DNA from 2 places in the Ferdinandcohnia sp. FSL W7-1320 genome. Region 2 is predicted to be linked to the other one. Evidence: predicted binding sites of a transcription regulator. Region 2 holds the regulator's gene; the other holds the start of a gene.
What was found. Region 2 encodes LexA, which represses DNA repair genes until DNA is damaged. Its sites were predicted from a motif close to CGAACATATGTTCG; they were not measured.

Region 1 (16,691 bases), 1.2 Mb from region 2:
CGAGAATGGTCATTTCTTTGTGTTTTGTGGAGATCTACATCGTCACCAGGTTATAAGCCAAATGGAGGAAAAGGACTTATCGACTTCATTGGAGAGTACAGAGAAATTTATGGTCGCTACAATAGATGCTGCATTGGCTGCTCAAAATGCAGTACTTGCAGCAGAATCAATGGGATTGGGTGCTTGCTATATTGGTGGACTGCGTAACAATCTAGACGAGGTTTGCAAACTCCTACATATCCCTAAATTTGTGATACCTCTTTTCGGAATTGCGGTGGGCTATCCAGCCCAAATGCCTGATAAAAAACCACGTCTTCCTTTCGAGCATATTTATCATGAAGGTGAATATAACCAGGATGAAGACTTATTTAAACAAGAGCTGCGTACCTACAACCAAACTATCTCAGCCTATTATCAAGCACGTACAAATGGGAAACGCTCAGATACATGGACAGGGCAGATGGCAAACATGCTTGAAAATCCAAAGCGGATGTATATGAAGGATTTTGTTAAAGGACAAGGCCTAAATCAAAAGTAAACCTAGGATAGAAAGGAGTCGGAATCCATGGATATCAAAATCAATCAAAAATTGATAAAGGAAATGTGTGGAACCGTCTCCTTTAAAAGAGGGGACGTTTTTTATCGAACAAACAAGGTTCTATTAACTGAATATGGATCAAATAAATGCAAGGCCATTGTTAAAGGAGCAGAGGACTTTCACGTAACAATTGAAAAAAATAGACAAGGAAAATTAGTGACTACATGCAGTTGTCCATCCCTTGCTAATTTCGACAAGGAATGTCAGCATATTGCTGCCGTTTTGATTGCGATAAATGAACAGCAAAATCAAGAACCATTAGCTTTCGGTGAAATTCAAACTTCTACTAACGAAAAATTGACTAATGATTTCATGACATTATTTACAAATCGGCCGTTACGATCTAGTGGCCATCAGCTTCACTTTGAAAAAAGAGAAGTACTCAACGTTAGATTCATATGTAAGCCCGTTAAGGTTTCGAATGAGCAAGTCTTAATTGGATTGGAAATAGGAATTGAACAGGTAGGGGTACATGATATTCGTATTTTTCTTGAGAATATCAAACAAGGAAAGACTAGTTTGATATCTGAACAATTTTCATATGATCCAAATCTCCATTGTTTTTTATATGAAGTAGATACTCTACTTCACCAATTGATTAAAGTTACTGAGGATGAAAAAGTTTATTTTGAAGTAAACTCGTTAGATGATCTGGAAACTCGTGAAATATTGTTAATTCCGCCATCTTCCTGGAAAGTTCTCGTACCTTTATTATCTAAGTGCCCGTCTGTTTATATGGAAAACAAAGATAATACATATGAAGGCCTTCAAATCGAAGAGGGACCACCACCACTGCATTTTTCATTTGAAGAAGGGCAAGAAAGTGACTATCAATTAACCATCCAAGGATTTAACAGAATGATTATTTTAAAATCCTATCATATAGTGTTAAGTGAAGGACGGCTCTATCAAATTTCTGAACAAGATTGTGAGCGCTTATTTGATTTAAAGAACATGCTCGTAAATCCAGGTGCTAATCATATTCCAATTCCAAAGGAACAAACTCAATTTTTTCTAAAAACAATCGTACCCAGCTTGAAAAAAATTGGTGTCGTTCATATGTCTCAAGCCATTTCCAAAGAATTTTTGAAAACTCCACTTGTTGCTAAGCTTTACTTGGATCGACTTCGAAACAAACTGCTGGCAGGGCTTGAGTTTCACTATGAAAATACCATCATCCAACCTCTTGAGAATCGTGATATCCCAACAGGACCTATGGTAATTAGGGATATAGAAAAAGAGGATGAGATTTTAAGAATTATGGATGATAGCGGTCTTTCGAAGACGGAGGGTGGGTATTACATGCATAATGAGGAACTTGAATATGAGTTTTTGTATCATATCGTTCCAAAGTTGCAACCTCACTGTCAGATTTATGCTACGACAGCTATTCGAAATCGCATTTTACCTAAAACTGAACATCCGAAAATAAGGGTGAAAATAAAAAAAGAACGTACAAATTGGCTTGAGTTTAAATTTGAGATGAAGGGCATTGCAGACCAAGAAATTCGTGAAATTTTAGGTGCCCTTGAGGAAAAACGTAAATATTACCGCTTGAAAAATGGTTCATTGCTCTCACTTGAAACGAGGGAGATGGAGGAAATTCAGCGATTTTTAAAGGCTGTTCCAATTCAGGACGATGATTTTGAAGCAACTTTAAACATGCCAATGATGGAAGCCTTACCTCTTTTGGATTCGTTCGATGACGATGAAATCTATACAGCTGAGGAATCATTCCGCCATTTTCTTGATTCCATTCGAAATCCTAGTCATTTGAGTATAGAAGTCCCTCATCATTTAGATACCATTTTACGAGATTATCAAAAGCAAGGCTTTAAATGGTTGAAAACTCTCGCAAGTTATGGATTTGGTGGTGTACTTGCGGATGATATGGGACTGGGTAAAACAGTACAGAGTATTGCTTTTATTGTTTCTGAGCTTCAAAAGATTCGGGAAAATAAGAAGCCCGTTCTCATTGTCTGCCCATCATCGTTAACATACAATTGGCTCCATGAAATCTTGAAATTTGCTCCTGAACTTCAAGCAATTGTAATTGATGGCAAAAAGGATGAGCGAAGAGCTCTACAAAAAGAATGTGAGGACATGGATGTTCTTATCACATCCTATCCGTTATTGAGACGTGATATTAAATGGTATGAGTCTGTTAACTTCCATACCGTTTTCTTCGATGAGGCTCAAGCCTTTAAAAATCCAGTTACCCAAACTGCAAGAGCTGTTAAAAAACTAAAAGCAGATCATCGTTTTGGATTAACTGGAACACCGGTTGAAAATTCAATTGAAGAGCTTTGGTCCATTTACTATGTTGTTTTTCCACAGCTTTTTAAGGGGTTAAAGGAATATAGTCATCTATCAAGGAAAGATATCGCAAGAAAGGTTCGCCCATTTTTACTTCGTCGTGTGAAAGAAGACGTCCTTGCAGAGCTACCGGAGAAAATTGAAATTCTTGAATCATCTGAACTTTTACCAGAACAAAAGAAGCTTTACGCTGCCTATTTAGCGAAGCTTCGTCATGATACATTAAAGCATCTTGATAAAGATACTATACGAAAGAATCGGATACGAATCCTTGCTGGAATCACCAGACTAAGACAGATTTGTTGTCATCCTGCTTTATTTGTGGATGGTTATAAGGGGAGTTCTGCAAAATTTGAGCAACTTTTACAAATTATCGAGGAATCCAAACTTTCTGGAAGGAGAGTTTTGATTTTCTCACAATTTACGAAAATGCTTGGACTGATTGGTAGGGAATTATCTAGTAGGGGGTATACTTATTTCTATCTTGATGGACAAACACCTACAGAGGAACGAGTGGAATTATGTCAACGTTTTAATGTTGGAGAACGAGAACTCTTTTTAATTTCTTTAAAAGCAGGAGGAACGGGTCTGAATCTGACAGGAGCGGATACCGTCATTTTATATGACCTTTGGTGGAATCCAGCTGTCGAGGAACAGGCTGCTGACCGTGCCCACCGAATCGGTCAGAAAAAGGTAGTCCAAGTAATTAAGCTTTTTGCACGCGGCACAATCGAAGAAAAGATGAATAAATTACAGGAGAAAAAGCGTGACCTTATTACGGATCTTATTGATTCTGAGGAAAAAACGGCATTGACAGAAGAAGATATCCGGGAACTTCTCATGATATAACAAATCGACAAGGCAAAGGCACTTGTCGATTTTTTTGTTAATTATTATTACCATCCGCGTTCGTATTGTTTTGGACTATCAATTGAAACACCAAGCTCTTTTGCAGCCGTTCTTGGCCAATAAGGGTCGCGTAATAATTCTCGAGCAATAAATATTAAATCAGCCCGATTATTTTTTAATATCTCTTCAGCTTGAACAGCTTTGGTGATCAAACCAACTGCGCCAGTAGGGATATTGGCTTCATTGCGAATTTTATCTGCATAACCAACCTGGTAGCCTGGATATGCATCAATTTTTGCTGGAACAACAGCACCAGAGCTGACATCTATTAGATCCACACCTTGGTCTTTCATGCGTTTTGCATATTGTACATAATCGGTAGGAGTCAAACCACCTTCCGCATAATCATTTGCTGATACACGAACAAATAGTGGACCATCCCATACCTCTTGAACAGCTTCGATTACCTCTTCTAGGAAGCGATAGCGATTTTCGGGACTCCCGCCATATTCATCTTCACGTTTATTTGAAAGTGGAGATAAAAATTCATTTATCAAATAGCCGTGTGCCCCATGGATCTCAATAATATCAAAGCCAGCTTCTTTTGCGCGTCTTGCTCCATCCTTGAATGCAGCGATTGTTTCTTTTATTTCATTTATCGATAATTCCTTTGGTGTTTTGTAGCTTTCATTAAATCTAATGGCAGAAGGAGCAACAATATCTCCTGTTACTGTTGCTTTTCGTCCGGCATGGGCAATTTGAATGGATGTTTTTGAGCCATATGCTTTAATCATTTCAACTAGCTTTTTTAATCCTGGCACATGATCGTCGCTCCAAATACCTAAATCCTGTGGCGAGATTCTTCCTTGCGGGGTTACTGCGGTTGCCTCTACCATGATGAGCCCTACCTGACCAACAGCACGGCTAACATAATGGGTATAATGCCAATCCTGAAGCTTCCCATCCTCATTGTGACTGGAATACATACACATCGGTGACATAACAATTCTATTTTTTAAGGTAACATTTTTAATTGTATAGGGTGAGAATAATCCTGATTCCATGTGATTTAAGCCTCCTATGTATTTCGTAATACTAAATATTATATCATTTTAGTTATGCATATTAAAAAAATAAGCATCGACTTTATCTCGTCGATGCCTTTCTTTATTTAACAGGGGCTTCAGCTAATTTCTTTCCTGTTTCTTTACTTATGAGTGCCACTTTCGTTGGCATGTATTTTTGATTTTGCTTATTAAATATATATCTTGTTTCGAGATAAGCGATTATGTCATAGTGGGCAATTCCGGAAACAGCCTGGATGGCAACAATTTCTTGCGGCTTCATTTTGGTTAATTTATCGAAACGATATCCCGAAGCTGGATCTACCCATGTCTCCATTTCTTGAAGTCGATCACGCAGTTCTTTTTTATCAGGAAAATCACGGTAGCGCTCTTCTGATAATGGAATGATTGCTTCCAGGCTATTTTGCTTATCTATAAATTCAATCTGATAATCGCCAGTGTATTTCATTGAATAACGCTTTTTTGCTTCATCAAACCATCCTGAAGAATTAGGGTCAGTATAGATTTCCTCCACTTTTTCACCTGTATAGCTTAGGACAGTTAGACCAGTGATACCGCCACTTCCGATTGAACGAAAATAGAGGAGAATATCCTGTTTCCCGTTTTGAATGACATCTGCAAACTGCATTTCAGCCAGCTGATATAAATCCTGTTTATTATGATAGGTTCCTAATTGGTCCCCATTGATTTTTAAAGACCATTCGTTCGCAAGGTTATATTGATTTTTTCGTGCGTAAAGCTCAATGATGTCCTTCTTACCATCACCGTCTAAATCAACATACTCTTTTTGAATAATTGTAAAAGGGCCATATTCAACATCGTTTTGCCCGGCAAGAGTTACACTGTGAAAGCCACTAAGAAGGCCTAAAAAAAGTAAAAAACGTATCAGTTTCACAAAATCACCTCTTTGGTAGGATAACCAAAAATTGAGAGGGATATAGGTGAAATGCCTTATTTTGTGTAAAAGTTTTCAGTGTAATAGGGGTGAGACTCCGTATTAAAGGCGACTCCCACACCTAAATATTTATATTCCTTTTTTAAAATATTTTCTCGATGTCCCATTGAGTTCATTAAACCTTCATGGGCAAAAATACTGCTAAATTGTCCATAAGCGAGATTTTCACCAGCAATGGTAAATAAAATTTCATCCTCAATCATTCGATCAAACGGAGACTGTCCTTGTAAATTAGTATGGCTAAAATAATCATTTTTCGCCATATCTAAGCTATGCTTTCGAGCCGTTTCCTTCACATGATCATCCCAAGATAGAACGCCTAGTCCATGATTTACTCTAGATGCATTTGTTAGGTCAAATAATTGATATTCGAACCCTTCTTTCAACTGATCACTTGCATCTGTGTAAAAATCGGCTCTTTTTTGCTCTAGAGCTTTTGAAACAATTTGAATCGAGGTCACCGTGTTATTCTGCTGTTTATCATAAAAAAGGGTGACATAGGTGTTATCTATGTGGAAGACATCATAGTCCCGGTCCTGTTGAAATTCATAGTACACAAATCCTTTTTGAATTCGCGTCATTGGTTCCCCCAGTAGATTAAGTGCTTCCTGTTTTTGTGTTCCATACTTGATTCCTTTTGTCGATGAGATGAGGTCCTGATTTGTGTATAAACCTACAACTTTATTCTCCGAGTCAAAAGCCACCAACATAAAATTTTGATAGTTTTCATGATACGTATACCAGTTCGTTCCATATTCATTTAAAGACACTCGTTTTGGATCCCCAAGTTTTGCTTCTACTTTCTGTTTGCTTTCCCCAAGCTCGATATTGTGAATTGAAAAGGCCTGTTTACTTGGTGTATCTAATTCTGGTTTCTTCACTTTATTTTTGTCGATAATCGAATTTTCTGGTGCCTTTTCTTCAAAGGTTTGCCATAATGTTTCGATATATTGTATGCCTTCGTTCAGTTTGTTCTTTATATTTGCAAGTTCTTCAGATTCAGATACTCTGTCGATTTCAGTTGTAATAGTATTTAAAACTGATTGATTATCAGTTTTTGCAGCTAGTTTATCTAATACTGTCCAACCGGCGTATAGGAAAAATAAAAAAGATATAAATAGAAGAATTCTCCTCATAAGTCAACCTCCATCCCTAAGATTCATTTTATCCAATTTTTTTCGAAACGATAAGGGATTTAAGATGAAAAAGGAAAAAGGGGACTATTGCCCCTTAAGTTGTAGTATTATTTTTTCCAATCCATGTAAAATAAAGCAAAATGGAAATTAACACAGATAGTGCAGAGGCGATGTAAATGGATTGGTATCCTAATAAATAGGCGATTTGACCAAAAGCAATCGCACCAATCCCCACTCCTAAATCAAAAGAAGAAAAAAAGGTTGCGTTTGCCATCCCTTTTCGATTGTCAGGAGCCGTTTGTACAGCCCATGCTTGTAAGGCAGGCTGCAATGCACCGAAACCTAAACCGTACATAAAAGCCGCTATGTAAAGGACAAGACTACTAGGTAACCAGGCTAATAGTAACATAGCTAATACAATTGAAAAAGCACCTGGTACAAACACGGCACGATGTCCCTTCTGATCATAAAGGCGGCCAGCAAAGGTTCGGGAAATCATTAGAGCAACTGCAAATAAAAGAAAATACCATTCAATCCCGGATATTCCCTTTTGTACAGTATATAAAGGTAAAAAGGCTGCAATTCCTCCAAATGAAACAGTTATAAAGAATAATAGAATCGAAGGAGGGAGCGCTGTTTCTTCATAAAAGTCCCATTTTCTTGGATTTTCTTTTACAGGTTCGATTTTTTTATAGTGGATTCTAGATGATAGGATGAGTGCGACTAAACCTAAAATGGCGCAAATGGAAAAGAGTTTTGTATAGGATATTGTACCAGCAAGTGTAAGGCCTAACGAAGGACCAAAAGCTAGTGCGATATTTCCGAACAGACCAAAATAGCCCATTCCTTCACCACGTCTTTTGGCAGGGATTAAGTCTGTTGCGATGGTTCCCGAAGCAGTTGTTGAAAAGCCCCAGCCAATCCCTTGAACCATTCGAAACAAAAATAAAAAGAGTAAACTTGAAATGATTCCGTAGGTGCCAACAGATAGGACGAAAATGGCAAGCCCAAGTAAATATACAAAGCGTCGTCCTCTTATTTCTAGTTGATGGCCAGCGAAGGGTCTGATTAACAGTGCGGAAAAGGTGAAAATTCCAACGACTAATCCAATGAGCTGTTCATTACCTCCAAGATGTTCTACAAATAGTGGGATTGTCGGCAATGTCATCTGAAAGCCGAGAAAAATAAAGAAGTTTGATATGCAGATTAGGGTAAAATCACGGGTCCAAATTTTTTCTGTAGTCATACTTAGTTGTGGTGGTGTTTCCTTAATAAGCGGTGCACTCATAGAATCTCCCCATCATGATTTATTTCGGTACTCTAAATAATAGTATATCAAAAATGTCAGTAAAATCCTACCAATAGTAAATCACTTTTTCTGGATTGGTAAGATCCTACTGACTTTGATATCATACATTTAATTCTTTTCTGAAACTGATTGGAGCATAGCTTCACCAAGTTCGGCAGAGCGAGTGGTAGCACGTTTTATGCAAGACACCATTGCTTGTTGGTAGTTAAATTGCTCCAATACTTTTATACCTGCTTCGGTTGTCCCGCCTGGACTTGTTACTTCTTTTCGCAAAGTAGCAGGTGGCTTTGGTGAATTTTTTAGCATTTCCGCTGCACCAATAATCGTTTGAAGGATTAATTCCTTGGCAATTCCTTTTTCAAGACCGATATCGTCAGCTGCTTTTTCCATCGCTTCCACTAAATAATATACATATGCAGGACCACTTCCAGAAAGCCCCGTGACTGCATGAAGATCTTTTTCTGCGACCGTTGTAACAATCCCAATTGTTTCAAATAATTGTCGTGCAATGAGTAAATGGTCTTCGTTTGCGTACATTCCCACAGATAAGGCAGTAGCTGATTTTCCAATAGTTGCAGATGTATTTGGCATAGCGCGGACTACGGCAACTTCTTTGTTTAATAAGTCGGTGATGGTTGTAGTCGATACTCCCGCTAAGACAGAGATGATGAGTTGGTTCTCATTGACGTGATCCTTAATTGCTAAAACAGCTTCCGCAACGTCCTTAGGCTTTATCGCTAGGAGGATGACTCCAGCATTTTCAATTGTTTCTTGTTTGTTTTGACTTATGGTTACACCATATTCTTTGTTTAGACCTTCTAATCGTGCATAATTGGAGCGATTTATTACAGAAATTTGATTGGGTAAGAAGAGCTCCTTTTGTAGCATTCCAGAAATCATTGCCTCAGCCATTGATCCGGCTCCAACAAACACGATATTTTGTCTCATTTCCATAACTATCCCTCCGTAATTAATAACGTGCATTGAAAAATAAAAGCTATTTTTCTGCTTATAGATCTAGGGTGATTTCCACTCCTGGTACTAGCTTGGCTCGCTATTCCCGCAGGACGTTGAATTGCTTCCTCGAAACTACATCGCACGAAGAAAATGCAAGCATTTTCGAGGATCTCGTACCATCCATCCACTGAAGTCACTGGATGTATAATAATATTCGGATCTAAGAGCAATAAAAAAGTTTACGAATAAAGCCAAATAAAAAGACCTACTCCATCCTTGTCAAAGGACGGAATAGGTCTGCTATCCGCGGTACCACCTTACTTAACATCTTGAAAAACTAATTTTTTCGATGTTCCACTCGAACCCGTATCGTGGGGGAGACGGTTAGGTTTTCCTAACAGCTCATAGGTAGGTTCAATCAAGAAGTGGGCTATGAGATCTTTCAGCCGGTGGATCTCATTCTCTTATTGCCATTACATGATTTACTAGTCCTAATCATTGCTTTACGAAATTTATATTAATGGTCATTATGAACTGATTTTATCTGGATGTCAATACCTTCTTTTTGTAAAACGAGCCTAATTTCGGTTACATAATAGAGAAGTTATTCGAATATAATGACAAAATCAGATGAAAAAGGTAAACTAAAACTGGATAAATGTAACGATTTTATTGATATAGCACAAAGGAGATTTCTTATCTATGAATAAACTTAAAACGACCAAGGATGTTTTTAAAATAACCCTGCCAACACCTTTTGCTGTCGGAGATGTAAATGTGTATGTTGTGAAGGGAGAAGCTTTAACATTAATAGATGCTGGTGCAAAAACGGAGGAAGCGTGGCAATCTTTTATTGAGCAGTTTGCTCAGTTAGGCTATACACCATCAGATATTGACCAAATTGTGATTACTCATCATCACCCGGACCATGTAGGGCTTCTCGATTATTTTAATAAAGATATCCCGATTATTGGTCACCCCAAAAATCAGCCATGGATTAGTCAGGATAAGCAATTCTTTGTAGAGAATGAACCGTTTTATAAAGAGTTATTCCTTCAATTAGGTCTTGATCCCGCATTTATCAACTTAATCGATATGGATGAAGAACTTGCATATTCTTGTTGTAGATCTCTTACAAAAACGATAGAAGAAGGAGATCTCATCGAAGGTATGACAGGCTTTAAAGTGTTAGAAACGCCAGGACACGCACAAAGCCATATTGTTTTGTACCGCGAAGAGGATGGAATGCTTATTGCAGGAGATACTCTCTTAGCTAAAATCTCACCAAATCCCTTGCTTGAGCCACCACAATTTGGTGAAACAGCTAGACCGAGACCATTAATCCAGTACAATAATTCTTTACGGAAACTTCTATCACTTGACATGTCTAAGGTTGTAACGGGGCATGGAGCTGATATTATGAACCCTCATGAGCTTATTCAAGAGAGATTTGTCTCACAAAAAGAACGTGCATATCACGTTCTACAAATGATTAAGGAAAAGCCAATGACTGCCTTTGAGGTGTGTACTAAGTTATTCCCAAAAGTATATTTAAAGCAACCTCTCTTTACGGTATCTGAAACAGTTGGACAGCTTGACTTCCTTGAAGAAATTGGTGAAATTACGATAGAAGTCGTGAACGGACAACATATATATCACGCCAATTAACTTTATTCAATAGGATTCCTCAACATGGTTAGTTAAATACTTGTATTAGTATATTATATAAGTAGGTAGTTCTTAATCCTGATTGAATAATGTTAAGCCTCCAGCGGGTGTCCCGATTTTTTAAATGAAATTATACGATCCGTAAGATCAAAGACTATGAACGCCACATCCTGTGGCAACGTCTTTATGACCCACTTCCTGTGGGCCTAAAAATCTGGCGCAAATACGCCGAGGCACATTTGATTAATTTTGAGGTGAAAAAGGCCGAATGAATTCTAGACTTAAAGGAAAGAAAATTGTGATTACTGGGGCTTCGAGCGGGATTGGCGAAAAAATTGCCTACCTTGTTGCAGAGCAAGGCGCATATCCAATCCTTTTAGCCCGGAGCTATGATCAGTTAGAAAAAATAGCTCAAAACATTAAAGAAAAATACCATATCGACTGCTTATTTTATAAGCTAGATGTTCGTGATACAGAAAATGTAAAAGATGTCTTTGAGGACATATTACGCAATGTAGATACGATTGATGTGCTTGTTAATAATGCTGGCTTTGGTGTGTTTGCCAATGTTGTGGATGCACAAATAGAGCAGATGAAAGCAATGTTTGAGGTTAATGTATTTGGACTCATTTCATGTACAAAGATGGTTTTACCCACAATGATCCAGCAAAGCTCAGGCCATATTATTAATATCGCATCACAGGCCGGGAAAATTGCGACACCAAAATCAAGTGTTTATTCGGCTACAAAACATGCGGTACTTGGGTTTACGAATAGCCTTCGGATGGAGCTTTCAAGTACAAATATCCATGTAACAGCTGTAAATCCAGGTCCGATTCGGACGCGTTTTTTTGACATTGCCGATGAGTCTGGTACATATGCGAAAAGTGTAAATCGGTTTATGCTTGATCCCGATTTCGTCGCTTCTAAAATTGTAAATGCCATGCTGACTCCCAAACGGGAAATTAATCTGCCAGGCTGGATGAATGCGGGAAGTGTATTTTATACCTTGTTTCCTCGACTCGTTGAAAAAGTAGGCGGCAAAGCGTTTTTTAAAAAATAAGTATCATTCATACTCCTTTTATTAGGGGTATTTTTTTGCTTTCACACTTAAAAGTTAATTGAATCTTATTCCTTGACGTATAATTTAGATAATGAGTAAATTACATTAAACACATTGAGTTACTATGTTTTAATATATGTCTTAGGGGAGAGGATTACATGTCACAAAATGAACAGACATTTAGCTGTGCGATTCCTGTTGAATCGAATAATGACACATCAATAAAACCAGTAGAAATAAACGCCGATGGTTCTTTCAATCGTCAAACGAATCGCTTTATTACACCTTTCGGAAATCAGCTTGGTGAATTACCCGTCGAGTCTGGCCGCTACCGCTTACTTTGGTCAGCAGCATGTCCATGGGCACATCGTTCTGTGATTGTGCGTAAAATTCTTGGATTAGAAAACGCGATTAGCTTAGGGAAAGTAAGTCCAATGAGACCAAGAATTGAGCGTGTAGATTGGGAATTTTCCTTAGATGACAATGGAGTTGATCCTGTTCTTAGTGTTCAGTATGTGAGTGAGGTCTATAAGAATGCGGACCCTGATTATACAGGTAGACCGACTGTACCAGTCATGGTTGATCTTGAAACCAAACAGGCTGTGAATAATGATTATTTTAAGCTTACCAACTATTTTGAAACGGTTTGGTCTCCTTTCCACAAGGAAAATGCTCCAGATTTATTTCCAAGTGCATTGCGTGAAGAAATCGATGCATTGAACGATGTCATTTTTCATGATGTAAATAATGGCGTGTACCAATGTGGATTCGCCCATTCTCAGGAGGCTTATGAGCAAGCCTATGATCAATTATTTGCTAGATTAGATGAGTTAGAGGAGCGTTTGTCCAAGCATCGTTTCTTATTTGGGGATTTTATCACGGATTCGGATGTCCGTTTATACACCACTTTGGTTCGCTTTGATGCTGCTTATTATTCAGCTTTTCGTACAAACCGTAATTTAATTCGTGAGTTTCCTAATCTATGGGGCTATGCCCGCGATTTGTTCCAGACACCTGGTTTCGGTGAAACAACCGATTTTGATGCAATTAAGCGTCATTACCACCTGTCCATCACCATTGACCCTACAAAAGGAGAAGTCAATATTCTTCCTAAAGGACCAGACGAATCGGTATGGTTTTCCGAACATAACCGTGAAGAATTGAGCAATAAAAAAGAAAAGTTTTTAATAAAAAGGTAGGTGAAATGCCAAACATGAAAATTCGTGATGCTAAACAGGATGAATTAGATTTCATTCGAGAGCAACGAGTTGCTGCTTATCTTGAGCATTCAAAGGCAATTCCAGCTCCTCATTGGCAAGCTCTTAAGCAGGCAATTTCGTCTGAGGCTGACCGCCTTCACGGTTCTGAGCTTATTGTATGTGAGCTTAATGAAAAAATTGTTGGCAGTGTAGTCTTGTTTCCTGCTAAAACAGACGCATATGAAGGTCAGCTGGAGAAGTTGGATTATCCTGAAATTCGAATGCTAGCGGTAAATCCTGAGGCTCGCGGAAAGGGTGTAGCTTCAGCTTTGATTAATGAATGTATAAATCGTTCCAAAGCAAAAAAACACCAGCATATCGGATTACATACCGGTGAATTCATGAAACATGCGATTCAGCTATATACAAAGCACGGCTTCGAGCGATTGCCACAATATGATTTCGAGCCTGCAAATGATGGGATTATCGTCAAAGCGTTTCGATTGACCTTATAAGATAAAAAACCAATTCGCTTTTCTAAGCGTGTTGGTTTTTTTTATGTTCCTTCTGTATTCGATTTAAACACCGTTGGGATTCTTCTTGAAATTTCCATTGAAATCGAACGTATATTCTCCTATTATTAAGAATACAATACGAACATATATTCTTTTTGGAGATGATGTTAAATGGTGGATTACAGCCAGTTGCCCGTTCAAAAGATTTTGTGCGTGGATATAAAAAGCTTCTATGCAAGCTGTGCTGCCGTTTTATTAGGTCTTGATCCGCTCGAATGTTATTTAGCGGTTGTTGGAGATACGGAACGCCAGGGAAGTATTGTGCTTGCGGCTTCACCAAAGCTAAAGAAGGAATTTGGGATAAAAACAGGATCAAGACTTTTTGAAATCCCTAAGGATCCACGAATTAAAATTGTAAATCCAAAAATGGCCATCTATTTACGAATTTCAACGGAAATTACGAGACTTTTTAACCGGTATGTACCTAAAAATGCAATCCACGTGTATAGCGTAGATGAAAGCTTTATCAAGGTTGATGGGACTGAAAAATTATGGGGAGACGCAACAACGATTGCGCGTAAAATTAAGCAGGAAATCGAGGCCGAATATGGGCTTGCTTGTGCCATTGGTATTGGTCCCAATATGCTGATGTCAAAGCTCTGCCTAGATTTAGAGGCGAAGAAGAAGGGGATTGCAGAATGGACCTATGATGATATCCCAGAAAAGCTATGGACAGTCTCACCGCTAAGAGAAATGTGGGGGATTGGGAGTAGAGTTGAGCGAACTTTGAATGGGATGGGGATTACGACGGTTGGGCAGCTTGCCCATTATCCGCTTGAACTACTTGAGAAAAAATTCGGAGTCATGGGAAATCAGCTCTATTACCATGCTTGGGGTGTGGATTTATCAGAAATTGGTGCACCAATTATACAGGGACAGATCAGTTTTGGGAAAAGCCAAATTCTTATGCGTGATTATCCAGATCCGGAAGAAGTCAAACATGTCATTCTTGAAATGTGCGAAGAGGTAGCGAGGCGTGCTCGAAGACATAAAAAAGCAGGAAGAACGATTAGCCTCGGTATTCATTATAGCCGTGATGAGTTTGGCGGAGGATTTTATCGTTCCAAAACCATTGATACTCCGACAAATATCACAATGGAGATGTACCGCGTATGTCTTGAGTTATTTGAGAAATTTTATGCACAGAAGACAGTCCGTAAAATTTCAATTGCACTTTCTAATATTGAAGATGACACACAAATGCAATTGGATTTGTTTTATCTCAACCGAGTTAAGCAGCATAAGCTTGGCTATGTGATGGATGGTATTCGTGGGAAATACGGTTCCGATGCAATCCTGCGTGCAGTATCCTACACAAATGCCGGAACATCAAGACACCGCAGTAAGCTTGTCGGTGGACATAAGGCGGAATAGAAACCAAAAGCGCAAGCACCGGAAAGAGGAACATCGACTAAAAACCGTCATGTCCTGTGGCAAACGTTGATGTCAGCACATCCTCGAAAATACTGAGTATTTTCTTCGTGCGATGATTATGCTACCGAAGCCTTCCTTGTCCTGTGCAAGTCCGACAAGCGCTCCGAACCCCGACGAGGAGGCTCAAAAATAAGCAAAGCTTATTTTTTGCGAGGGTTATGCTCACGTAGCATTCCTTAGTGTTGCTGCCGCAGGAGGGCTTGAAGCGACCTCGAGGGGCTAGGTGCTGGAGCTAGACGTAAGAAAGAAGGTGATTAGCAATGATACGGGATCGTGGATCTATAAAATGGACAGCAATGATGCTGCCGGAGCATGTAAAAATACTTAGAGATTGGACGGAAGAAGACACGTATGAGCAAAAGCCAGAACTTGATGAACAGCAAATTGAAGAGATGAATGGCATTCTTTGTGAGGCAATGGAGGAGGGGAGAGAACTAGTGATTACGCATTATGAAGCGAAACACCACAAACTCCTTCTCGGTACTATCCATCATTATGATGCTCTACAAAATAAACTGCATGTCGTCGATAAATTTGGGGAAGTTCACTATATCCCAGCAAACATGTTAGTCGATTTGCGTTTTTCCGGTTAATTTTATAGGCTCTTTTCTATAAGATTGTTGCTTTTTGATATAAAATTGTAAACTTAGTTGATTGGAGCGTAAGGTGGCGACTCCAGCGGGAAAAGCGTGAGACTTGAGACCCCGCAGGAGCAGCAGCGACGAGGAGGCTCAAGCTACGCCCGCGGAAAGCGTCCACCTGAAGCGGAAGTCAACGTTATAAAAAACAACAAAGTTTGCGAAAACAGCCATTTTATAAAAAAAGGCGTGATTTAAAAATCACGCTTTCTTCAGCAAAAGATAAATAAAATAAGGTGCTCCTGTAAGAGCAGTCATCATTCCAGCAGCAATAACTTCTGGTTTCACAATATTGTGAAGGTTGTATAGGCAAACAATAATAGCCACCACCAATCAGCAGAACCAGTCTGTCCCCCATATGTTCCCTGGTTTCATCCCATAATGAAATGTTTAATCAGAGAAATCGGAAATTAATAAGTAAAATGTTAAAATAGGTCTTTTCCACACATTCGTCTGTTAATTGAAGGAATTTATTGAGAAGGAGTAGAAGAATAATAGGATACAAGAATGGAGGGTGAGACAGGGGTATGTTTGAATACAAAATTGACGAGGAATTATCTTTAAAATTGACAGAGTTAAGTGATGCTGAGCGAATTTTTGAATTAACAGATCAGTCCAGAGCCTACCTACGAGAATGGCTGCCATGGCTTGAGATGACAACGAAGGTAGAGGACACAAAAGCATATATCGAATCATGTAGGAAAAGCTATGCAGAAAATAAAGGACTACATACCGTTATCGTTTATAAAAATGAAATCGTTGGGGTAGCAAGCTTCAACGAAATCGACTGGACCAATAAAATAGCCGCTATCGGCTACTGGCTTGGTCAGCAATACCAAGGAAATGGAATAATGACAAGGGTAGCAAAAGCATTGACAGGTTACGCACTGGACCACTTAAAACTAAATC
Region 2 (16,691 bases):
ACAATTAATTACACCTGGAACTGTAATGGAAGGTAAAAACTTACTAGATAAAGAAAATAATTTTCTAGCAACCGTTTCAAACTTTTCCGATAATTCTTTCGGATTTGCATTAACTGACTTAACAACAGGTGAAAACCGCGTCTCATTATTGTTTTCCCAGTTTGAAGAAGTTATCGGAGAAATTTATGCAAATGGTGTAAAAGAGGTTGTTGTTTCGACAGATTTTGACGATCAGTATAAAAAAGCAATGATTGAACGTTGCCAGGTAACGATTTCGTATGAAGATAATTGCACAATTGCTGAACATTTTCAACAGCTTACCGAGAGGCTTGAGGATGAGAAATTGATTCTTACTTTTGGAAGATTATTAAATTATTTAATAAAAACGCAAAAGCGCTCACTTGATCACCTTCAACAGGTTCGTATTTTTTATATTAATCAATTCATGAAAATTGATCTTTATTCAAAACGTAATCTTGAGCTTACTGAAACGATCCGTAATAAAGGGAAAAAGGGTTCATTACTTTGGCTTCTGGACCAAACAGTTACTGCAATGGGAGGTCGTCTGTTAAAACACTGGATCGACAGACCGTTATTAAATAAAAATGAAATTGAAGCCCGGCTTAACATGGTTCAAACCTTTATTGAACACTATTTTGAAAGATTAGAATTAAGGGATTTATTGAAGGAAGTATATGATCTTGAACGACTGGCGGGACGTGTGGCTTTCGGAAATGTAAATGCAAGAGACCTATTACAACTCAAAAAATCACTTGAGCAGGTTCCGGGAATTTATCAACTTGTAACACAGTTGCAGCACCCATATGCGGACAATCTCAGCAAGCAAATGGATCTTTGCGAATCATTAACCGACCTTCTTAAACGTTCCATTAAGGAGTCAGCTCCTTTGTCTATTAAAGAAGGAGATATTATTCAAGATGGTTACAATGCCACCCTTGACCAATATCGTGATGCAAGCCGAAATGGTAAAACATGGATTGCATCCTTAGAAAAACAGGAACGAGAAAAAACAGGAATAAAGTCTTTAAAGATTGGATATAACCGTGTCTTTGGATATTATATCGAAGTAACAAAGTCCAATTTACAGTACTTACCCGAGGGTCTGTATGAAAGAAAACAAACTCTAACTAATGCAGAACGTTTTATCACCCCTGAGCTTAAAGAAAAAGAAACATTAATTCTTGAAGCAGAGGAAAAGATTGTCCAATTAGAATATGATCTTTTTCTTGATATTCGCGAACAAGTTAAGAGCTATATTCCAAGACTTCAGACATTAGCAAAGGTCATAAGTGAGCTTGATGTACTGCAGTGCTTTGCAACGATAAGTGAAGAACGCCATTATTGTATGCCTCATTTTTCTGAGGACAAGCTCTTTATTAAAGATGGACGTCATCCGGTTGTTGAGAAAGTGATGCAGGCACAGGAATATGTTCCAAATGATTGTGTGATGGAGCAAGGACGGTCATTGCTTCTTATTACAGGACCAAATATGTCTGGTAAGAGTACGTATATGAGACAGATTGCACTGATCTCAATTTTGGCACAAATTGGTTGTTTTGTTCCAGCAAGTGAAGCTGTTCTACCAATATATGATCAAGTATTCACTCGTATCGGTGCCGCAGATGACTTAATCTCTGGACAAAGTACTTTTATGGTAGAAATGCTTGAAGCAAAAAATGCCATTGTCAATGCAACATCGAAAAGCTTATTATTATTTGACGAAATTGGACGTGGAACATCTACTTATGACGGAATGGCGCTTGCACAAGCTATTATTGAATATATTCACCAAAATATCGGAGCACACACATTGTTCTCTACTCATTATCACGAGCTGACCGATTTAGAAACAGGTCTGGAAAACTTAGTGAATGTTCATGTGAGTGCGATAGAGGAAAATGATAATGTCGTCTTCCTTCACAAAATTAAAGAAGGCGCAGCAGATAAAAGCTATGGAATTCATGTAGCAAAACTTGCTGAGCTTCCTGAGAACTTAATTGAACGTGCAAAAGAAATATTAAATCATCTTGAGCAAGGTGAAAAAGAAATAGCTGTAACAAAAGAAGAATCGATTGACCTTACAGACAATTTACAGCTTTCATTTTTTGGGGAAACGAAGTCAACCTACCAAAAAGAAGAAAAGGATGTGTCTTCTAAGGAAAAGGATGTCTTGAAATCCATCAAAGATATGGATATTTTAGGACTTACACCTTTAGAGGCAATCAATAAGTTATACGAAATTCAAAAACAATTAAAAGGATAAAAACGAAGGTTCAATAAATTTTTGATTTTCTTAAAAGAGAATGAGGTGAAGGCATGGGGAAAATCGTCCAACTAGATGACCTTCTTTCAAATAAAATAGCAGCAGGGGAAGTAGTGGAGAGGCCAGCCTCAGTTGTAAAGGAATTAGTTGAGAATGCCATCGACGCAAACAGTACTGTTATCGAAATTGAAATAGAAGAAGCGGGCCTTTCCAAAATTCGAATTATTGACAATGGTGATGGCATGGATAGTGAGGATTGTGTGAATGCCTTTCATCGTCATGCAACAAGTAAAATAAAGGACGAAAATGATTTATTTCGAATCCGGACATTAGGGTTTAGAGGTGAGGCATTACCTAGTATTGCCTCTGTTTCTGAACTAGAAATGAAGACCAGTACGGGAGATAATTCAGGTACTCATATTCTCATAAAAGGTGGACAGATTGCGGAGAAAAAGGCAACAAATAGTCGTAAAGGAACTGACATTACAGTTTCTAATCTTTTCTTTAATACTCCAGCTCGCTTAAAATATTTAAAAACCGTTCACACAGAGCTTGGCAATATTACCGATGCTGTCAATCGGATTGCCCTTGCTCACCCGGAAGTTTCCTTTCGGTTATTGCATAATGGAAAACGCCTTTTATATACAAGTGGGAATGGGGATGTTAGACAGGTACTTGCTGCGATCTATGGTTTAGGAATTGCAAAGCAAATGGTCCCTATTCATTTGCAATCATTAGACTTTAGTGTAGAAGGCTATATATCTATGCCTGAAGTTACAAGGGCATCAAGAAACTATATATCAACCATTATTAATGGTAGATATATAAGAAATTTTCCACTAGTTAAAGCTATACAGCAAGGCTACCATACCTTATTACCGATTGGAAGATTTCCAATTGTCTTACTCGACATTAAGATGGACCCATTGTTAGTTGATGTGAATGTCCATCCAGCAAAACTAGAGGTTAGGATTAGTAAAGAACAAGAACTAAATCAATTAATTGATCAAGGAATTAAGGATGTTTTTAAACATAAACAACTAATCCCGGATGCCATAAATCCAAAGAAGAAGGAAGTTCAAAAATCGGAGCAGCAAGAATTCGTATTTCAGCATTCCATAAAAACTGAACCACAAGAAAAACAACCCTTTGTCCCTAAATTTGTTGAGACCATTCAACAGGCTTCGAGGAAAGAAGAACTTAATATTGAAACACCAACTCAGGTCATTACATCTGTATATGAAGAAAAACCATATGATACGGAAAAACTGGTAATTGAAGAAAATGATTACACAACTACCGGTTCCTTGGATGAGATTGAAGAGACAGATTTTGAAGGTACTGAAATCAACATAAATAAAGATGAACGTGTGCCAGTTATGTATCCCATCGGTCAAATGCACGGAACATATATCCTTGCTCAAAATGAGAAAGGTTTATATATTATCGATCAACATGCAGCTCAGGAGCGAATTAAATATGAATATTTCAGAGAAAAAGTAGGAGAAAATATTTCTGATCTTCAGGAACTTCTTCTTCCGATTACATTGGAATATTCAACTGATGAATGTATCAACATAAATGCGCATAAGCAAGATTTAGAACAGGTTGGAATCTACTTGGAACCATTCGGCCATAACAGTTACATTGTACGTTCACATCCCCAATGGTTTCCAAAAGGTGATGAAAAAGAAGTCATTGAGGAAATTATCGAGCAAGTGCTTAATGATAAGAAAATAGATATTAAGAAATTAAGAGAGGCAGCAGCGATTATGATGAGCTGTAAAGCTTCTATAAAAGCGAACCACCATTTACGTAACGATGAAATATTTGCATTACTTGAAACGCTCCGTAAAACAAGTGATCCATTTACATGTCCTCACGGTCGACCAATCATCATACACCATTCGACCTATGAAATGGAAAAGATGTTCAAACGAGTCATGTAAATAAACGATATAAAAAGTGCGGAAAACTCGCTAAATAGGCGAGTTTTCCCTATATAAGACAAAAGTAGTAGGAAACTATGATAAGGTTCAAGAAAATTGTTATTTTCTAAGTCAATTTGGTTATAATAATTTAGTATTCGTCTTATTATCTATGTTACGATAATAGTATGAATTGAGGTAAAGGTAGTGATTGATTGGAAGAATTGAAAAAAGAAAAACTTGTCGTTCTAATTGGTCCAACCGCAGTTGGAAAGACGAAACTAAGCATAGAACTTGCCAAAAAGCTTAATGCTGAAATTATAAGTGGAGATTCCATGCAAATTTATAAAGGGATGGACATCGGTACTGCCAAAATCACTAAAGATGAAATGGAAGGGATACCCCACCATCTCATTGATATTAAGGAACCACATGAGAGCTTTTCGGTAGCGGAGTTTCAAGAGGTTGTAAGAAAGTTAATAACGGAAATACATAATCGTGGTAAATTACCGATGATTGTTGGGGGGACAGGGCTTTATATTCAATCTGTAATATATGATTATCAATTTACAGATGATGCCTCAAACCCTGAATATCGGAATATACTTGAAAAAAAAGTTGCTGAAAGGGGAGTTGAACCTCTTTATCAGGAACTAAAAAAAATAGACCCGGAGAGTGCAGAACGGATTCACCCCAACAATGTAAGAAGAGTCATTCGAGCCTTAGAGATTTACAAAACAACTGGGAAAACGATGACCGAATATTTGGAGGGACAGAAGCATGAACTTATCTATGATGTTGCCCTAATTGGATTAACAATGGAACGAGAGAAATTGTATGATCGCATTAACCATAGGGTTGACTTGATGATAGAGTCGGGACTGCTTGAAGAGGTAACAAAATTCCATTCTCAAGGTTTACGAGATTGCCAATCCATCCAAGCAATTGGCTATAAAGAACTTTATAGTTATTTAGATGGGGCATCATCCCTAGACGAAGCAATCCAACAATTAAAACAAAATACACGCAGATATGCAAAGCGACAATTAACATGGTTTCGAAATAAAATCGATGTAAAATGGTTTGATATGTCAGCAAATAATGAGTTTAAAGAAAAATTTAATGAAATTTATAAATATATAGCAGGAAAGCTAGGAATTTAAGAGAATAGATAATATAAGATGTATTCGATTGTTCAAAATTGGGCAATGACAGTTTCGGCATTTTGTGCCGTAGATTCTAGAGGAGGACATTTCATGAAACAAGCAATCAATATCCAAGACCAAATTTTAAACACTCTACGTAAGGATGGGACATTTGTAACAGTATTCTTATTAAATGGATACCAATTACGAGGATTAGTGAAAGGCTTTGATAACTTTACAGTTCTATTAGAAACTGAAGGGAAGCAGCAACTTATTTATAAGCACGCAATTTCTACTTTCGCTCCACAAAAAAACATTAAACTAGAGCTTGAATAAATTACCGAAAAAACAACCTTACTTTGATAAGTAAGGTTGTTTTTTTCATCTTGTCTAATTTTTCTTCAAGATTTGTAAATTGGCTCATATACATATAGTGTTATGGAATATTTTCCGGGAAAGCGCAATCTTTGACAAAAAGCAAGAGTCTTTTGTAATAAAAGTGAGAAAATTGTAGAAATAAAAGGGAAATTTAGTTTGCGATCTAGGTCTAGCTCCAGGCGCCATCGGCTCGAGTCATAAGCCAATCGCTTCTGAAGGTAAAAAGCACCTTCTGTCAGCGCTCGTCTTATGCTTGTCACCGATAGGCGGGCGCCTTGCGCTTTTCTATATTTCCTTGGGCTTTTGTCACGAATTTAACCCAACAACGTATAATGTACTGAAATGAGAGGTGAGAGCTCTTGGATCAACAACCCATTACAATGAAGAACAATGGACAAATAAATGTCGTTCTGAATGGAGAAAAAAAGAAATTAAAAGTACTGCACTCTACTTCTAGAGAAGCTATTTCAACGAAAATCCAAACAAAACATACAGCTCTAAAAGAAATAGAGGAAGAAATGAGCGCTCTTGTAGGTATGGATGAAATGAAGAAAATGGTAAAGGAAATCTATGCTTGGATTTATATTAATAAAAAGCGAGAAGAACAGGGTTTAAAGGTAGGAAAACAAGCATTACACATGATGTTTAAAGGAAACCCTGGAACAGGTAAGACGACTGTTGCACGATTATTAGGGAAATTATTTCTGCAAATGAATGTCCTATCAAAAGGGCATCTCATTGAAGCAGAAAGAGCTGACCTGGTCGGGGAATATATTGGTCATACCGCACAAAAGACACGGGATTTAATTAAAAAGGCTATTGGTGGCATATTATTCATTGATGAGGCGTATTCCCTAGCTAGAGGTGGAGAAAAGGACTTCGGAAAAGAAGCTATAGATACGTTAGTTAAACATATGGAAGATAAGCAGCACGAATTTGTTTTGATTTTAGCGGGATACTCAAAAGAAATGGACCATTTCTTATCTTTAAATCCAGGATTATATTCTCGTTTTCCACTTGTAATTGATTTTCCGGATTATACCGTTGAACAGTTAATGGAAATTTCAGCAAAAATGATGGTGGAACGTGAATATGAATTCAGTCCAGAGGCAGAAAGAAAATTACGTGAGCATTTACTTGCTGTTAAAATGGATTCTTACCCCGGAAAATTTAGTAATGGGCGTTACGTTCGGAATATCATCGAAAAATCAATTCGAAGTCAAGCAATGAGATTATTAATCGACGATACTTACAGTAAACAGGACCTTCAGACAATAAGAACACAGGACTTGATTTTCAAAGAATAAACGTGCCGCCTATTATTAGGCGGTTTATTTTAATTTCAAAATTGGTATAGTTTCATTAAATTTGATATGATAACGTAAGAAAAACACCTTCCATGAAAGTAGGTAAATTGATTGGTAAACGAACAAAAGAAAGATATGGAAAAAGCGATACTTGTAGGCTGTCATATTCAAAATGAAGACGAAAGTCGGTTTGAATATTCGCTCGAAGAATTACAATCATTAACTAAAACAGCCAAGGGCCAAGTGGTAATGACTGTTACGCAGAAGCGTGCAAAAGTCCATCCTGCTACATACATAGGAAAAGGTAAAGTGGAAGAGTTAGTGCATCTTGAAGAAGAACTAGGGCCAGATGTAATCATTTTTAATGATGAGTTATCCCCAAGCCAAGTAAGGAATCTATCTTCTAGTCTTCAAGCTAGGGTGATTGATCGAACCCAGCTGATTCTTGACATCTTTGCTTCTAGAGCAAACTCAAAAGAAGGAAAATTACAGGTAGAATTAGCTCAGCTCCAATATCTATTACCCCGATTAACAGGTAAGGGGATTGAATTATCAAGACTCGGTGGTGGAATTGGGACGAGAGGTCCAGGGGAAACAAAACTAGAGACCGATAGAAGACATATTCATAAGCGGATTGATGATATCAAAAATCAATTATCAGTTATTGTACAGCACAGGGAGCGCTATCGCGAACGAAGAAAGAAAAATAATACATATCAAATCGCATTGGTAGGTTATACAAATGCAGGGAAATCGACATTATTTAATAGACTAACTGAGGCAGATTCATTTGAAGAAAATTTATTATTTGCGACACTTGACCCAATGACTCGTAAAATGATTCTTCCATGTGGATTAACTACACTATTAACTGATACAGTAGGATTTATTCAAGATTTGCCTACTTCGCTAATAGCTGCGTTTCGCTCAACTTTAGAAGAGGTAAAAGAAGCAGATTTAATTGTTCATGTGGTTGATTCTTCAAATCCTGATTATTTTAATCATGAAAAAACAGTATTGAAGCTTTTGGATGAACTAGGTGTTGAATCAATTCCGATTCTGACTATTTATAATAAAAAAGATAAAGTTCACCCTGATTTTGTTCCTTCGTCAACATCTAAATCCATTTTAGTTAGTGCTTTTGATGAAAATGATTTAGTGGTAATTAAGACAAGGGTAGAGGATTCAATGATTGAGGAGATGAAAGAATACAAGGTATCTCTACCTAGCTCGGAAGGTAGATTATTAGCACATTTAAAACAAGAAACGATTTTGAAAGAACTTCGTTACAATGAAGAAGCGGAAAAATACGATTGCACTGGCTTTATTTTTCCAAGTCACTCATTGAATGGTCAACTAGACGATTTTCAATCATAAAGGGGAAAACATCATGTTTACAGAATTAGATTATGGTAAACTAATTTCGGAATTAGTTGAAGAAACCGAACAAGAAATTAAAGAGGTTCATACGAAGATTGATAAAAATATTGATTACAATCAATATCAAGTGTTAAAAAGCTTCCAAGATAATCGAGTAAGTGATTCTCACTTCATTCCCTCAACAGGCTATGGCTATGATGATATTGGAAGAGATACATTGGAAGCGGTGTACGCCCATATTTTTGGGGGTGAAGCAGCACTTGTACGACCGCAAATTATTTCAGGGACTCATGCCATTTCGATTGCATTGTTTGGTGTGTTGCGACCGAATGATGAATTGCTATATATTACAGGAAATCCATATGATACTTTAGAAGAGATTGTAGGGATTAGAGGTACAGGAAATGGATCCTTAAAGGAGTTTCATATTGGATATAATACAGTCGATTTAACACCTGAAGGAAGACCAGACTTTGAAGCAATTAAAAATGCTATTCATGAAAATACAAAAATGATTGGAATTCAGCGTTCAAAAGGATATGCAACAAGACCTTCCTTTACGATTGCAGAAATAAAAGAAATGATCCAGTTCGTCAAAGAAATCAAGTCTGATGTTGTTGTTTTTGTTGATAATTGTTATGGTGAATTCGTTGAATTACAAGAGCCATGTCATGTAGGAGCTGATTTAATTGCCGGTTCGCTTATTAAAAACCCAGGAGGCGGACTTGCAAAAACTGGCGGATATTTAGTGGGAAAAAAAGAACTTGTTGAAGCATGTTCATATCGAATGACATCCCCTGGCATTGGAGCAGAAGCAGGGGCATCACTTTATTCTCTGCAGGAAATGTATCAGGGATTATTCCTTGCACCACATATTGTGGGACAAGCGTTAAAAGGAGCCGTATTTACAGCTGCGATTTTAGAAAAAATCGGTCTGAAAACAGAGCCAAGCTGGGATAGTGAAAGAACAGATTTAATTCAATCTGTTCAATTTGATAACAAAGATATGATGGTTTCCTTCTGTCAAGCAATCCAATATGCTTCTCCTATAAACTCACACGTAACGCCATATCCAAGTTATATGCCGGGGTATGAGGATGACGTGATCATGGCAGCAGGAACGTTTATTCAAGGTGCTAGCATTGAATTAACAGCGGATGGTCCAACACGTCCTCCATATGTTGCATATGTACAAGGTGGACTTACATATTCTCATGTGAAAATTGCCATTTGTCTTGCGCTTAACCAATTGCTTACTAAACAACTAATTTCGATAAAGAATGAGGATTAAACTCCTCTTTTTTTATATGAAATTTCATGTTATGTTTTCTAACATTGTGTTGACAGATAATCTAACATCATATAATATTAACTTATTCATTGCGAAAAGGAGGATCCCATATGAGTGATGAAATTCGGCGTTCCATGCCACTCTTTCCGATTGGAATTGTCATGCAATTAACTGAATTATCTGCAAGGCAAATTCGCTATTATGAGGAAAATGGTTTGATTTCTCCAGCAAGAACTGAAACAAATCGAAGACTATACTCATTTAATGACGTTGATCGATTACTTGAAATAAAAAGCTTGATCGAACAAAAGGTCAATTTGGCAGGAATTAAACAAATATTCGCAGTCCGAAATTCAGGACAAGTTGCGGAAGAAAAGCCTGTTGAGCCTGTGAAACAGGAAATATCTAATTCTGAGCTGAGAAAACTTTTAAGAAATGAATTATTGCAAGCTGGAAGATTTAAAAAGCAGTCAGGTCCGCATCATAATGATATGTCGAGATTTTTTCATTAATAGCATATTGATTACAAAACTATACTTACAACTAGGTTTGGGGAGGAAACACAATGTCCAAATATACGAAAGATGATATTTTTCGTTTAGCAAAAGAAGAGAATGTAAAATTTATTCGTTTACAATTTACAGATATTCTTGGAACAATTAAAAACGTTGAAATTCCCGTAAGTCAATTAGAAAAAGCATTGAGCAATAAAATGATGTTTGATGGCTCTTCAATCGAAGGCTTTGTTCGTATCGAAGAATCAGATATGTACCTATATCCAGATTTAAATACATGGGTAGTTTTCCCGTGGACTGCAGAAAAAGGGAAGGTTGCTCGTTTAATTTGTGATATTCATAATGCGGATGGTACTCCATTCGAAGGGGACCCTCGTAACAACTTAAAGAGAGTCTTGAAAGAAATGGAAGAACTAGGATTTACGGATTTCAATCTTGGCCCTGAACCTGAGTTTTTCTTATTTAAGTTAAATGAAAAAGGTGAACCAACTCTTGAACTTAACGATAATGGTGGTTACTTTGACTTAGCGCCAACAGACCTTGGTGAAAACTGCCGCCGTGATATCGTATTAGAGCTTGAGGAAATGGGATTTGAAATTGAAGCTTCTCACCATGAGGTTGCACCTGGACAACATGAAATTGATTTTAAATACGAGGATGCTTTAACAGCGTGTGATGAAATTCAGACTTTTAAGCTTGTTGTAAAAACAATTGCTCGTAAACATGGTTTACATGCAACCTTTATGCCAAAACCATTGTTTGGAGTAGCGGGTTCAGGAATGCACTGTAACCTATCATTATTCAAAGGCGCGGAAAATGCATTCTTTGATCCTAATGCGGATCTACAATTAAGTGATAATGCTAGACATTTTATTGCAGGTATTTTAAAGCATGCGCCTAATTTTACAGCTGTTACAAATCCAACTGTAAACTCATATAAACGACTAGTACCTGGTTATGAAGCACCTTGCTATGTGGCTTGGTCTGCTCAAAATAGAAGTCCACTTGTTCGTATCCCAGCTTCACGTGGTTTAAGCACACGTGTCGAGGTGCGTTCAGTTGACCCGGCAGCAAACCCTTATATGGCAATGGCTGTACTATTAGCTGCAGGATTAGATGGTATCAAAAACAAATTGACACCACCAGCACCTGTTGACAGAAACATCTATGTGATGAATAAAGAAGAGCGTAATGAAGCGGGCATTGTGGATTTACCACCAACTTTATCTCTTGCATTGGATATGCTTAAGCAGGATGAAGTGTTAATCAAAGCATTAGGCGGACATCTGTTCGAACACTTTATTGAAGCAAAAGAGATCGAATGGGATATGTTCCGTACCCAGGTTCATCCATGGGAGAGAGAGCAATACATGACTATGTATTAATAAATGAACCCTTAACACGTGGATGTGTTAAGGGTTTTTTTGCTAATAAAAAAGGAACATTTCATTTAGAAATGTTCCTTTTTTAGATTAATGAATTGTACGGTATACGCCAATAACTTTTCCTAATATGACTACGTTTTTAAGGATGATCGGTTCGAGCATTGAGTTTTCCGGTTGCAAGCGGATATGATCTTTTTCCTTAAAGAAACGTTTTACAGTCGCTTCATCTTCCTCTGTCATTGCAACAACAATATCCCCATTGTTAGCTGAATGCTGTTGTCTAACAATCACATAGTCTCCGTCAAGAATCCCCGCTTCGATCATACTATCTCCCATTATCTCAAGCATAAAAATTTGGTCATCATGGGCAGCAAAACGATCAGGTAATGGGAAGTACTCTTCAATATTTTCCACAGCTGTAATTGGTTGTCCTGCAGTAACCTTACCTATGACTGGGACATTCACAACGTTTGCAGTTGGAATTGTTTCATTTTCGTCAACTTGTAAAATTTCAATCGCGCGAGGTTTAGTAGGGTCTCTTCGAATCAAGCCTTTGCTTTCTAGTCTGGACAAATGTCCGTGTACTGTTGAACTTGATGCTAAACCAACAGCCTCCCCAATTTCCCTTACGGAAGGTGGGTAGCCCTTTTCTTTAACTTCTTGTTTTATGTAATTCAATATATCCTGCTGTCTTTTAGAAAGCTTCGTTGTCATCTTCGCTCATCCCCTTGCACTTATATTATATATGTATTTAAATCTTCTCTTCGATCTCACTGTTCAGGTGACCTAGTAAATTCGACAAATACCGAATTTCTTAAGTTGAGTATAGCATGTTTTACTAGATTATACAAACATAAGTTCGAATTTTTGTTGACACAAAACAAATGTTCGGTCTATAATAGAAATATAAAATACGAACAAACATTCTATAGGAGTGAAATAAAGATGTTAAGGAAATTACAAGGCGGATTTATCTATTATGTACTATTTGTTTTATTAAGTATGGGAATGGTTATTATTAGTGCAAGCTAAATGCGTAATGTGGATGACTTGTAAAATATCTTTTCATCTAGTACTATGAACTATGATTTAGAAAAGAATAAACAAGGAGTAATAATTATGCTTTCAAAAGATAAAATCAATCGGATCAATGCTCTTGCAAAAAAAGCGAAGACAGTTGGTCTTACGGATAAAGAAAAAGAAGAACAGCAAGAGCTTAGACAAGAGTACCTACGTGTTTTTAGAAGTTCAATGACTAATACATTACATTCTGTAAAAGTTGTTGATCCAGAGGGTAATGATGTAACCCCAGAAAAACTGAAAAATAGTAAGCGGAAAAGATTGCATTAATAAAGAATACATAGATTTCTATGTATTCTTTTTTTTTGTGCATACTATCAATGAAGAACTGCTATGTTTTATGTTAGTTCGTTAGAAACTCTTGAAAGGATGTTTATTTTTATGACACAATCACTAACAGACTTGTCGATAGCGTCAATTCGAACACTTTCTATTGATGCTGTTGAAAAGGCAAATTCAGGACACCCAGGTATGCCAATGGGAGCAGCACCCATGACATATGCTTTATGGACTCGACATATGAAACATAACCCGAAAAACCCACATTGGTTCAACCGTGATCGATTTGTTTTATCTGCGGGACACGGCTCTGCATTATTGTACAGTATGTTACACCTATCTGGTTACGACTTAACAATTGATGACTTAAAGCAGTTTCGCCAATGGGGCAGTAAGACCCCTGGGCATCCTGAGTATGGCCACACGGCAGGTGTCGATGCAACTACTGGCCCACTCGGCCAAGGTATTGCTATGGCTGTTGGAATGGCGATGGCAGAACGCCATTTAGCGGGTGTCTATAATAATGACTCAATTGAAATTGTTAACCATTATACATATGCCATTTGTGGTGATGGTGACCTGATGGAAGGTGTATCAGGTGAGGCTTCATCATTAGCAGGACATCTAAAATTAGGTCGACTAATTGTTTTGTATGATTCTAATGATATTTCCCTTGATGGTGATCTTAATCAAGCGTTTTCAGAATCTATCGAACAAAGGTATAAGTCCTATGGCTGGCAATATCTACGTGTTGAGGATGGGAATGATGTAGAAGCGATTGATAAAGCGATTGAGGAGGCTAAAGGAGATTTAGCACGTCCAGCTCTCATTGAAGTTCGAACGACAATTGGTTATGGTTCTCCAAACCGAGCTGGAAAGTCAAAGGCACACGGTGAACCATTGGGAGCCGATGAATTAAAATTAACGAAGGAAGCGTATAACTGGACGTTTGAAAATGATTTTCACATTCCAAGTGAGGTCTATACTCATTTTGAGGAAACAGTAAAAAGAAATGGTGAACAAAGTGAACAAGAATGGAATCAAATGTTCAGTCGATACAAGGAGACTAACCCAGAACTCGGGAAGCAGTTAGAAATGGCAATAGAGGGTAGACTTCCTGATGGCTGGGAGAACACGCTACCAGTTTATGAGGTGGGTAAGAAGCTAGCAACCCGAGCATCTTCTGGTGAAGCATTAAATGCAATAGCAAAGAGTGTACCGCAATTCTTTGGCGGTTCAGCTGATTTAGCGGGATCAAATAAAACAATGATTAATGGTGCTGCTGACTTTATGCCTAAGGATTACAGTGGTCGGAATATATGGTTTGGAGTACGTGAGTTCGCAATGGGTGCTGCTTTAAATGGGATGGCTCTTCATGGCGGTGTGAAGGTATATGGGGGAACATTCTTTGTATTCTCCGATTACTTACGACCTGCCATTCGATTAGCTGCTTTAATGAAAGTTCCTGTAACCTATGTATTTACTCACGATAGTATCGCGGTTGGAGAAGATGGACCAACACACGAGCCTGTAGAACAATTACCAGCATTACGAGCAATGCCAAATTTGTCTGTCATTCGACCAGCGGATGGAAATGAAACGGCAGCTGCATGGAGAACGGCTATTGAATCGAAAGAAATTCCTACAGCTCTCATTTTAACGAGACAAAACCTGCCAACATTAGAAGGAACAGCCGAGAAAGCTTATGAAGGTGTTCAGAAAGGTGCTTATGTTCTATCACCTGCAAAATCTGGACAGCCAGCAGCTCTTCTATTAGCAACAGGATCGGAGGTTAGTCTAGCAGTTGAGGCACAAAAACAACTCGCTAGTGAAAATATTGAGGTGTCCGTTATAAGTATGCCTTCATGGGACCGTTTCGAGGCACAGTCAAAAGAATACAAAGAGTCGGTTATTCCTCCGAATGTGAAAAAACGTTTAGCGATTGAAATGGCAACACCACTTGGTTGGGAAAGATATACGGGTGATGAGGGAGATATACTTGGTATCCATGAGTTTGGTGCTTCAGCTCCTGGTGAAATCGTACTGAAGGAATATGGTTTCTCAGTTGAAAATGTAGTAAGCCGTGTAAAACAACTGCTTTAATAAAAAATAGGGGTCGATTCGGGCCCCTGTACTACATAAACAAAAGTTTCGACAAAACTAGACGATTCTTACTCCAACGTCAGACAAAAATCACAGACTCTTTCGAATATACTATTCTTAATAGGTAGTATTAGGAGGAAAGAGTATGAGAGAATACCACATTTATTTAATAGAAGAAGAATTTGCAACTCATTACTTTGGACGGGAATCACTAATCTATCATTTATTTTTAGAGCATAACCAAGCTAAATATGAGCGGAAAGAAATACTCAATAAGCAAATTGAATTTATTACAAGGACGATTCCTTCATTACGTATCCACCAAAAAATTGAAGGAAGCCTTGCTCATTATTCTTATTATAGTCGTCAAAGTCATATGCACACTCTCGAATGGAATGAATTTAATAGCTTTGCAAAACTAACGATACATAATGATTACATCCATTTAGAGTCTACAGGAAGCTATGAAGCTGAGACGGCATTTTTTGAAATCCTTCGTAAATATGATCGTTGTTTCCTAGCAATGGATTTTAAAGCAAACAAATATGGGTGGTTAAACCCGATTAAAGAAAGAAAGTTTGTATAAAAGCTAGGAAAACATAAAACAAATATTGTATAATAGCTAATGGTTTAGTACACTGTAATGAGACAACATGAAGGAGGAAGTTTTTTTATGCAAATGTGGTTAGCTATCTTACTAATCGTGGTAGCTTTACTTGGTGGCGTTGCATTAGGATTTTTTATTGCACGTAAATACATGATGAATTACTTGAAGAAAAATCCACCAATCAATGAGCAAATGCTAAAAGTAATGATGATGCAAATGGGTCAAAAACCATCACAAAAGAAGATCAATCAAATGCTAAAAGCAATGAACGGTCAAATGGACAAGCAATAAAAACTTGGACAAATATGCATTCTACTACCATAAAAAGCCATTTCTCAAGTGAGAATTTCACTGGAAAAGTGGCTTTTTTGTATTCGTTCTTATAATTCCATTTGATCTACGTTAAGCTCGATTAAATTTCCATCGGGATCCGCACAAAAGATTTGCGCAAAACCACTGACGCTATCCGGTTTTTCTAGGACGGTCACATTATTGATTGATAACCAATTTAATGTGTCATAGTAGTTTTCAACTCTTAGTGCAAAATGTCCTTCGCGACTACTTATACTTTTATCCTTTCGAATCGTTTGAGATTCCGGTAGGTAAATTAGATGTAACTGCTGGTTTCCAATTTCATACCAGGCACCAGGGAAATCAAAATTAGGACGTTCAATCTCGTTCAAACATAGAATATTGCTGTAAAAGTCTTTTGCCTTTTCAAGATTCGTTACCGTTAAACTCACATGATGAAGCTCCTTGTATTTAATCATGAATATTCACCTCATTTTTTCTCTAAACCCATTATAGTAAAACTTTTAAGGAAATAGAATATTTTACACTTATTTATCACTTAAAGCTTGGAAGCACCTTCCTAGAATTCTAAAAATTTGGTAAACTATTATGGCACTTATTTCGTCTTTCGGAGGATAATAGGATGAAAATCTTTAAAGAATTAATGTGGTTTTTTAAACAGGAAAAAAAGTCTTACATTACTGGTATTATTTTATTA

Region 1: a site for LexA is predicted at 13,790-13,803, ahead of NST91_RS09655 (Y-family DNA polymerase). Genes of this name have one in related genera too.

What each region holds. Positions count from the first base shown of each region.
Region 1 is NZ_JBBPAM010000001.1:1,913,848-1,930,538, forward strand. Features, by position in the region: gene nfsA (oxygen-insensitive NADPH nitroreductase) at 1-538, shown strand, start outside; gene NST91_RS09605 (SNF2 helicase associated domain-containing protein) at 566-3,763, shown strand; gene namA (NADPH dehydrogenase NamA) at 3,811-4,827, opposite strand; gene NST91_RS09615 (YybI family spore inner coat protein) at 4,931-5,743, opposite strand; gene NST91_RS09620 (CAP domain-containing protein) at 5,800-6,939, opposite strand; gene NST91_RS09625 (MFS transporter) at 7,034-8,227, opposite strand; gene proI (pyrroline-5-carboxylate reductase ProI) at 8,357-9,202, opposite strand; gene NST91_RS09635 (MBL fold metallo-hydrolase) at 9,908-10,873, shown strand; gene NST91_RS09640 (SDR family NAD(P)-dependent oxidoreductase) at 11,142-11,936, shown strand; gene NST91_RS09645 (glutathione S-transferase family protein) at 12,095-13,135, shown strand; gene NST91_RS09650 (GNAT family N-acetyltransferase) at 13,150-13,650, shown strand; gene NST91_RS09655 (Y-family DNA polymerase) at 13,822-15,084, shown strand; gene NST91_RS09660 (YolD-like family protein) at 15,405-15,737, shown strand; partial or broken gene NST91_RS09665 (iron chelate uptake ABC transporter family permease subunit) at 15,984-16,108, opposite strand; gene NST91_RS09670 (GNAT family N-acetyltransferase) at 16,310-16,691, shown strand, end outside.
Region 2 is NZ_JBBPAM010000001.1:3,066,672-3,083,362, reverse strand. Features, by position in the region: gene mutS (DNA mismatch repair protein MutS) at 1-2,284, shown strand, start outside; gene mutL (DNA mismatch repair endonuclease MutL) at 2,338-4,233, shown strand; gene miaA (tRNA (adenosine(37)-N6)-dimethylallyltransferase MiaA) at 4,428-5,375, shown strand; gene hfq (RNA chaperone Hfq) at 5,469-5,693, shown strand; gene spoVK (stage V sporulation protein K) at 6,095-7,042, shown strand; gene hflX (GTPase HflX) at 7,178-8,419, shown strand; gene NST91_RS15235 (methionine gamma-lyase family protein) at 8,433-9,713, shown strand; gene NST91_RS15230 (MerR family transcriptional regulator) at 9,824-10,225, shown strand; gene glnA (type I glutamate--ammonia ligase) at 10,279-11,613, shown strand; gene lexA (transcriptional repressor LexA) at 11,701-12,327, opposite strand; gene NST91_RS15215 (DUF896 domain-containing protein) at 12,733-12,963, shown strand; gene tkt (transketolase) at 13,075-15,075, shown strand; gene sirA (sporulation inhibitor of replication protein SirA) at 15,221-15,661, shown strand; gene NST91_RS15200 (YneF family protein) at 15,749-15,973, shown strand; gene NST91_RS15195 (VOC family protein) at 16,063-16,452, opposite strand; gene NST91_RS15190 (ABC transporter transmembrane domain-containing protein) at 16,617-16,691, shown strand, end outside.